Regions from separate parts of the Massilia sp. NP310 genome, predicted to be linked through region 2. Evidence: predicted binding sites of a transcription regulator. Region 2 holds the regulator's gene; the other holds the start of a gene.
The links. Region 2 encodes sigma-54, which starts transcription at its own class of promoters, with help from an activator protein. Its sites were predicted from a motif close to TGGCANGNAANCTGCTTT; they were not measured.
Positions count from the first base shown of each region.

Region 1: a site for sigma-54 is predicted at 2,074-2,091, ahead of KY496_RS21660 (PEP-CTERM sorting domain-containing protein). Genes of this name have one in related genera too.

Region 1 is NZ_CP080379.1:4,912,807-4,917,015, reverse strand. Features, by position in the region: gene KY496_RS21670 (trehalose-6-phosphate synthase) at 1-1,353, opposite strand, end outside; gene KY496_RS21665 (hypothetical protein) at 1,486-2,025, opposite strand; gene KY496_RS21660 (PEP-CTERM sorting domain-containing protein) at 2,149-3,051, shown strand; gene KY496_RS21655 (host attachment protein) at 3,481-3,987, shown strand; gene KY496_RS21650 (SDR family NAD(P)-dependent oxidoreductase) at 4,045-4,209, opposite strand, start outside.
Region 2 is NZ_CP080379.1:4,733,265-4,737,473, forward strand. Features, by position in the region: gene lptA (lipopolysaccharide transport periplasmic protein LptA) at 1-422, shown strand, start outside; gene lptB (LPS export ABC transporter ATP-binding protein) at 434-1,186, shown strand; gene KY496_RS27475 (hypothetical protein) at 1,198-1,278, shown strand; gene KY496_RS20845 (RNA polymerase factor sigma-54) at 1,333-2,673, shown strand; gene hpf (ribosome hibernation-promoting factor, HPF/YfiA family) at 2,749-3,108, shown strand; gene KY496_RS20855 (enoyl-CoA hydratase/isomerase family protein) at 3,232-4,209, shown strand, end outside.

The DNA of each region.
Region 1 (4,209 bases), 180 kb from region 2:
CATGCCGTCGAGGATTTCCTCACGCCATGGGCAGATGCCGAACGATTCCGGATTCGGCCAGGGGATGTGCCAGAAGGTGATGATGGTGGCCTTCGGCAGCACCGCGCGCACCATCCGCGGCAGCAGCGCGAAGTGGTAATCCTGCACCAGCACCACCGGGTTGTCGGAACGCGCCTCCGCGATCACGGCGTCGGCGAAGCGCTGGTTGACCCTGACGTATTCGGCCCAGTCGGACGAGCGGAACACCGGCCGCACGTGGGCGATATGGCACAGCGGCCACAGGCCCTCGTTGGCGAAGCCGTAGTAATAACCCTGCTCTTCTTCCTTCGACAGCCAGACCCGGCGCAAGGTATAGCTCGGGTTCTCGGGCGGCACGCGCACATGGTCGTTGGCGTCGACCGTGGCGCGGTCGGCCGAGCCGGCGCCGTGCGCGATCCAGGTGCCGGAGCAGGCGCGCATCACCGCTTCGACCGCCGTCACCAGGCCGCTGGCCGGACGTTGCACCTTGACGCCATTGGATGTGTTGACGTGGATGTAGGGCTCGCGATTCGATACCACCAGGATCTCGTCGCCCGCCAGGTCCTGGTTCAGCAAGGTCTTGAGCGTGTCGGCGCCCCAGGTCTGGGATTCGACGCCGCTGCCCTGCAGGTCGCGGTTGTATTCGTTGAGCAGTGCCCGCAGTTCGCTGGCCAGCGGCGCGATTTCCGGCGGCATGTCCTTCGATGCGCGCGGCGACAGCTCGCCGCGCAGCATCTCGCGCACGCCGTTGAGCCAGCCGTGCCAGCTCAGGTGCGCGATCAGCACGGTGATCAGGGAGATGGCGCCCGCCAGCACGACGAACAGGCCGACGATGTATTTTTTGGTGTCTTCGCTGCGCCGCTCGATGAAGCTCATGTCCTGCACCAGGATCAGGCGGCCGGCGGAAACGCCGTCCTGGGTCAGCTCACGGCTCGAGACATGGACCGGCCCGCGCGGCAGGCGCACGACCGGATTGGCGTCCTCGCCCTCCGCGGCATTGGCGCCCTGGCGGCAGCCGAGGGACTCCGGGTAGGTATCGGTCTTGTAGCGGAGGGTTCCGTCGGGATCGCAGAAGGCGAGCGCATACAGGCGCTCGTCCTGGATCGCACGGCTGAACGCGTCGTTGATGCGCGCGGAATCATTGTCCTCAAGGTAGTTGAGCAGCGGCTGTTGCAGCGTGCTCGATACCAGCTGGGAACGCGTATCGAGATCCCGTACGAACCAGCGTACGGTGAGATTTTCCATCCATGGAATCGCGAAATAACCGAACAGCGCCAGCACCAGGGCCAGCGGGACGATGAAGCGCATGGATAGTTGTACCGATCTGAACCGCATGAAGCTCCTTCAAGATGGGACGACGTCGCCGACCATTTGAGTATAGCCATTTGCAAATTATCACGTCGCAACGTTGCGCACTGCAACATACGGCAGACCGGTAGACGGGGGCGCTCATGGCGCCCCTGCGGTTCAGCCCGGCACCCGCTGCAGCACGAACTCGGCGCGCGGTTTGGCGTGACGCTCCAAGCGATAGGTCAGGGTCTTGCCATCTTCACTGAGGGTGACGGTCCAGACGTTCGTTTCCGCGCCGGGGACGAGGTCGGCGGTGTACTTGTCGGCCAGGAAAGCCTGGGAACGCGCGGTGCCGCCTTCTTTCGCCATGCCGCCGTACATGGTGACCTTGTCCGGCGTGCCGTCCGCATGGCGGTGATCGTGGCGCAATTCCAGCCCTGCCTGCGGGCGGGTGAAGATCCAGGTGCGCGACCGGTCTTCGCCGACCTGCACCGGCATGCGGATCTCCGTTGGGCTGCAATGGACCTGGGTCGAGATCTTCTTGCCGGCGAATTCATTGTTCGGGTCGACCGCATACGATTGCGCACCTTCGAAGCGCTGGTCGCACATGCCCTGCAGCGTCGCCATGAACTGATCGCGCGAGTCGCTCGGGGCCGGGGTGGCGGCGCAGCCGGCGATCAGGGTGGCGGCGGCAATGACGGGAAGGATGGCTTTCATTGGATTCCGGTTATTATTGAACGAATAGCAAGAGTAACACGGCAGGGCTTGCAAAAATCCTGCTTGCTTCCTCGCTTATATTCCTTGCACACTGACATCTCCCACATGCAAGATAGGATCACGATGCCCGTTTCCCTTACCGTGCGCCGCACCGGCGCCCTGCTTTTCGCCTTCTGCGCAATGAGTCTTTCCCCGCTGGCCTGCGCCACCACCATCCTCTTCGTCGGCAACAGTTTTACCTACGGCGCCGGCGCGCCGGCGGTCAATGGCTTCCGCCCGCACACGGTGAGCGACCTGAACGGCACGAAGATCGGCGGCGTGCCGGCGCTGTTCAAGGCGATGACGGAGCAGGCGGGACTGGACTACGAGGTGAGCCTGGAAACGGAAGGCGGTGCCGGCCTCGATTTCCACTACAAGCACCGCCACGGCCTCATCGTGAAACCGTGGGATATCGTGCTGCTGCAAGGGTATAGCACGCTGGACCAGGACGCGCCCGGCGACCCCGCCAAGCTGATCCATTACAGCGGCCTGCTGGCCCAGGCATTCCACCAGCAAAATCCGCAGGTCGACGTCCGCCTGACCGCGACCTGGTCGCGCGCCGACCAGACCTGGCTGCCGAGCGGCGTCTGGTACGGCAAGCCGATCCGGCAGATGGCGCTGGACGTGCGCCGCGGCCATGACGCGGCCCATGCCGCTTCGCGCTTCATCAGCGGCGTGATTCCGGTCGGCGAAGCATGGAACCGCGCGATCGCCAGCGGCGTGGCCGCCGCCAATCCCTATCACGGCATACCCGCCGGCCAGGTCAACCTATGGGGAGACGACGCCTATCATGGCAGCGCCCATGGCTATTATCTGGAAGCGCTGACCATCTTCGGCAGCATCACTGGACGCGATCCGCGCTCGCTCGGCGCCGGCGATGCGATCGCGCGCGAGATCGGCATCGACGCGCGCACCGCCGCCGCCCTGCAAGACATCGCGGCGGAACAGCTGGCTTCCGAGAAAGTCCTGGAACCGGCACTGCCCTGACGTTTGCCACGGCCCATACACCGGATACACAAAAGAGAACGCCACCTGGACGGTGGCGTTTTCTTTTGTGCGACCAACATGCGTCAGCCGAAAATGAAGTACAGGATAACGAGCACGACAGCAGGAATACCCAGCAGCCAACCGATGAAATACTTACCCATGATGAACTCCTTCCAATGCTTGTTGACGATGGATTCATGATGCCGCGCACGAACAGTACGGTCGGTTAGCTACAGCACGCCCGAAGGAAATTGATTTCGCGCCTGTTTCGATGGCGCAAGTCACGCACGCCAGAGAAGGCGGTGCGCCGAGCATTTTCACGTAGGGCTATACTGAATCATCACTTGTCGCCATGCAGAAGTCCTGGCTCAACATTATCGGGACGATGTAGCGGGCGATTGCCATCACACCATTTTTACAGGGGGTAATATGCCAACAACCTGGACGATCGCAGCCAATGCCGGCCGTGCACGCATCTTTTCCGACGCCGATAACGCGGCATCCTTGCAAGAGGTCGAAGACCTGGTCAATCCGGCCGCGCAACAGCGCGAGCTGGACATCGTCACCGACAAGATGAGCCCGCGTTCCGCGCAGAACAGCGGCCACAATATCGGCGGCGGACAAGGCGGCGGATTCCAGCATGCCGCGCCTGCCGGCGCGCAAGGCAACGATTACCAGCCGGCCGTCACGCCGACCGAGCACGAGACGCAGAAATTCGCCAAGGATGTGTCGAACTACCTGCAGCAGGCACACCAGGCCGGCCGCTTCGAACAGCTGGTGGTATCGGCGTCGCCCGAATTCCTGGGCGTGCTTCGCTCGACCATCGACCCGCAGCTCAAATCGCTGATCAAGCGCGAAGTCAACAAGGACTACACGCGTTCGAACGGCCAGGAATTGCGCGCGCAGCTCGACGCGCACCAGGACAAGTCGGCGTAAGCAGTCGCCGCGCCGGACGTAAGGCCCGCCCCGGTGGCGGGCCTTTTGCATGGCGCCTCAGACCTGGACCATGCCGCCGTCGACGAACAACTCGATGCCGTTGATGTAGCTGGCGGCGTTCGAGGCCAGGAAGGTCACGGCCTTGCCGATTTCTTCCGGCTCGCCCAGGCGCCCCATCGGCACTTGCGCGGCCAGGTGGTCGAACAGGCCCTGGCGGCCGGC
Region 2 (4,209 bases):
CCCGCATCCTGACCGGCAACGTGGTGCTGACCCGCGGCACCCTGGTGCTCAAGTCCGACCGCGCCCTGGTCAAGGAAAGCCCGGAAGGCTATATGAGCGTGACCCTCACCGCTGCCGGCGGCAAGGTCGCCACTTTCCGCCAGAAGCGTGACGGCGGTCCCGACCTGTGGGTCGACGGCCAGGCCGAGCGCATCGAGTACGACGAGCGGTCGGAACTGGTGCGCCTGTATTCCAACGCCGTCGTGCGCGAACTCGAAGGCGCGCGCATGACCAACCAGATCACCGGCCCCTTCATTTCCTACGACAACCGCAAGGAAGTGGCCACGGTGCGCAACGACGAAAGCGGCAAGAGCGTCGCCGGCGGCGGCCGCGGCACCCTGATCCTGGCGCCCAAGCGCGCACCCGCCGGAGGCGCCCAATGACGGCGATTCCGATGGAGCTGGGCGATCGCAGCACCCTGGTCGTCAAGGGCCTGCAGAAAAGCTATGGCAAGCGCCTGGTGGTGCGCGACGTGTCGCTGCAGGTGGAATGCGGCGAAGTGGTCGGCTTGCTGGGCCCGAACGGAGCCGGCAAGACCACGTCGTTCTACATGATCGTCGGCCTGGTGCCGTCGGACGCCGGCTCGATCGACATCAACGGCACCGACATCACCAGCCTGCCGATCCACCGCCGCGCCGTATTGGGCCTGTCCTACCTGCCGCAAGAGGCTTCGGTGTTCCGCAAGCTGACGGTGGAAGAGAACATCCGCGCCGTGCTCGAGCTGCAGAAGGACAACGGCAAGCCGCTGTCGAAAGACCAGATCAACGAGCGCCTCGACACCCTGCTGGCCGACCTGCAGATCGAGAAGCTGCGCGAGAATCCGGCGCTGTCGCTGTCGGGCGGCGAGCGTCGCCGCGTGGAAATCGCGCGCGCGCTGGCGACCAATCCGCGCTTCGTGCTGCTCGACGAACCGTTCGCCGGCGTCGACCCGATCGCCGTGATCGAGATCCAGCGCATCGTGCGCTTCCTGAAGGAGCGCCGGATCGGTGTTTTGATCACCGACCACAACGTGCGCGAGACGCTCGGCATCTGCGACCGCGCCTACATCATCAACCAGGGCGCGGTGCTTGCCTCCGGCCGTCCTGACGACATCATCGCCGACGAGTCGGTGCGCCGCGTGTACCTGGGTGAACACTTCCGCATGTGAGCGACGCCTAGATGAAACAGTCCCTGCAACTTCGCACTTCGCAGCACCTCGCGCTTACGCCGCAACTGCAGCAGTCGATCCGGTTGCTGTAACTGTCGACGCTCGAGCTGCACCAGGAGATCGAGCAGATACTGGGCGATAACCCCTTGCTCGAGCGGCTCGACGATCCGCTCGACCGATCGGTGCGCCTGCTGGCCGATGGCGCCATCAACAATGCGCCCGCCAACGGCGAAGCGCCGCCGGCGCCCGGCCAGCAGGCCGAGGGTGAGGGTGCGCCTGCGCAGGAGGGCGAGGGTTTCGAGGGCGGCGCCGACAACGATCGCGTCGATGCCGACTGGAGCGACAGCGGCGCGCCATCGTCCGGCGGCGGCGAGGACGAGGACGGCCGCCCGCAACTGGAAGCCTGCGCCATCACGCTGCGCGAACACCTGATGGAACAGGTGCGCGAAGCCATCCTGTCGGCGCGCGACCGTGCGCTGGCCGAGCTGGTGATCGATGCGCTGGACGACAACGGCTACCTGGAAGAGCCGCTCGACGAGATTCACGCCAGGCTGCCCCAAGAACTCGAGATCGAGATCGACGAATTACGCTGCGCGCTGGCGCTGGTGCAGAGCATGGATCCGGTGGGCGTCGGCGCGCGCAGCGCGGCCGAGTGCCTGGCGCTGCAGATCCGGCGCATGCCGGGCGTGCCGCTGGTGACGCGGCGCATGGCGCTGACCATCGTCGAGGGTTACCTGAGCTGGTTCGCCCAGCGCGAGTACAGCAAGCTGAAAAAAGCGCTCGACTGCGACGACGAAGACTTGCGCGAGGTGCAGGCCGTGGTGCGCCAATGCAATCCGCATCCGGGCGCGGCGTTCGCTTCGAACGTGTCGGACTACGTGGTGCCGGACGTGATCGTGCGCCGTTCCAAGAGCGGCTGGGCGGTCACCCTGAACCCGGACGTGATGCCGCGCCTGCGCGTGAACAGCCTGTACGCGAGCCTCCTCAAGCAGGGCAAGAGCGAAGCGCAGATGGGCGCGCAGTTGCAGGAAGCGAAGTGGCTCATCAAGAATATGCGCCAGCGATTCGACACCATCCTGCGCGTGGCGGAGGCGATCGTCGAGCGCCAGCGCAACTTTTTCTCCCATGGCGCGGTTGCCATGCGGCCCCTTGTTTTACGTGAGATAGCTGATACACTAGGCCTACACGAGAGCACAATTTCTCGTGTCACAACGCAGAAATACATGCTGACCCCGCACGGCATGTTTGAGTTGAAGTATTTCTTCGGCAGCCACGTTGCCACCGAGGCGGGAGGCGAAGCATCCTCGACGGCAATCCGTGCGCTCATCGCACAATTGACAGGAGCAGAAGACCCTAGGAACCCATTGTCCGACAGCAAGATCGCGGAGATGCTCGGGGAACAAGGCATGGTCATCGCGCGCCGGACGGTTGCAAAATACCGTGAAGCCCTCAAGATACCCCCTGTAAGCCTCCGCAAGTCCTTGTAACTGCGCCGTCCACACCCGTCGTGCCTTGTCGCGTTGGTGTGGTCCACACGGTGCAACCTTTTCAAAGGAGTGTGTATGAACCTCACAATCAGTGGCCATCATCTCGAAGTAACCCCCGCCATCCGTGAATACGTTCAGAATAAGCTCGAGCGCATCATTCGCCATTTCGACCAGGTGATCGACACCCACGTCTTCCTGGCCGTCGACAACCTCACTGAAAAAGAAAAAAGGCAGAAAGCAGAGATCAACGTCCAGGTGTCGGGCAAGACCCTGCACGTGGCAAGCGTCGCGCAAGACCTGTACGCCGCGATCGACACGCTGATGGATAAGCTGGACAGACAGATCCTGAAACACAAGCAAATGCTGAAGGACCATAGCCGTACCTCGATCAAACGCCTGCCGGAAAACGGCGGCGAAGACGCTGCTGTCGCCTGATCAGGCGCAGGGCTCACACTAGCTAAGGGCGTCTGAGGGGACGCCCTTTTTGCATCCAGCTCCCCGATATGACGCGTATCGTGTGTTCGGTAAAATGCATGTCTCTCCATTACGGATTACGCCATGACCGACCACGTCCTGACCCGCGTCGCCAACCGCACCGGCATCATCACCCTGGACCGCCCGAAGGCGCTCAATTCGCTGTCGCTCGAGATGGTGCGCGCGCTCACCACTGTGCTGCGCGCCTGGCGCCATGACGGGCAGGTCGACGCGGTCGTACTGACCAGCAGCAGCGAGAAGGCCTTGTGCGCGGGCGGCGACATCCGCTTCTTCCATGAGGTCGGCCATGCGACGCCGATGGGCGGCAGCGCGCTGCTCGAGGATTTCTTCACCGAAGAATACGCGCTGAACCACCTGATCCATTTCTACCCGAAGCCCTACATCGCCATCATGGATGGCGTCGTGATGGGCGGCGGCATGGGCATCGCCCAGGGCGGCCCGGACTGCGGCCTGCGCATCGTGACCGAGCGCACGAAGATGGCCATGCCCGAGGTGAACATCGGCCTGTTTCCGGACGTCGGCGGCAGCCACTTCCTGTCGCATGCGCCGGGACAGCTCGGCAACTACCTGGGCCTGACCGGGCTGACGATCGGCGCCGCCGACGCGCTCCATATCGGCCTGGCCGATGTCTTCGTGCCGGGCGCCGAGCTGCCGGCCCTGCATGCCTTGATTGCGTCCACACCCGGCGCTGACCTGCCGGCGGCGATCCGCGCTTTCGCGGCGCCGTTCGCGCCGCAGGCGGGCAACGGCGAACTGCAGGCCCAGCGCCAGCTGATCGATGCGCATTTCGGCGCCGCCTCGGTCGCCGCGATCATGGCTTCGCTCGAAGGCGACGAGACGCTGTTCGCGCAGCGCGCCCTGGCGGCGATGCGCCAGCGCTCGCCCCTGATGATGTGCGTGACCCACGAACTGCTGGCGCGCGGCGCGCAGCTGTCCGTGGCCGATTGCCTGCGCATGGAACGTTCGCTAGTGCGCCACAATTTCGCGCATGGCGAAGTGCTGGAAGGCGTGCGTGCGCTGGTGATCGACAAGGACAATGCG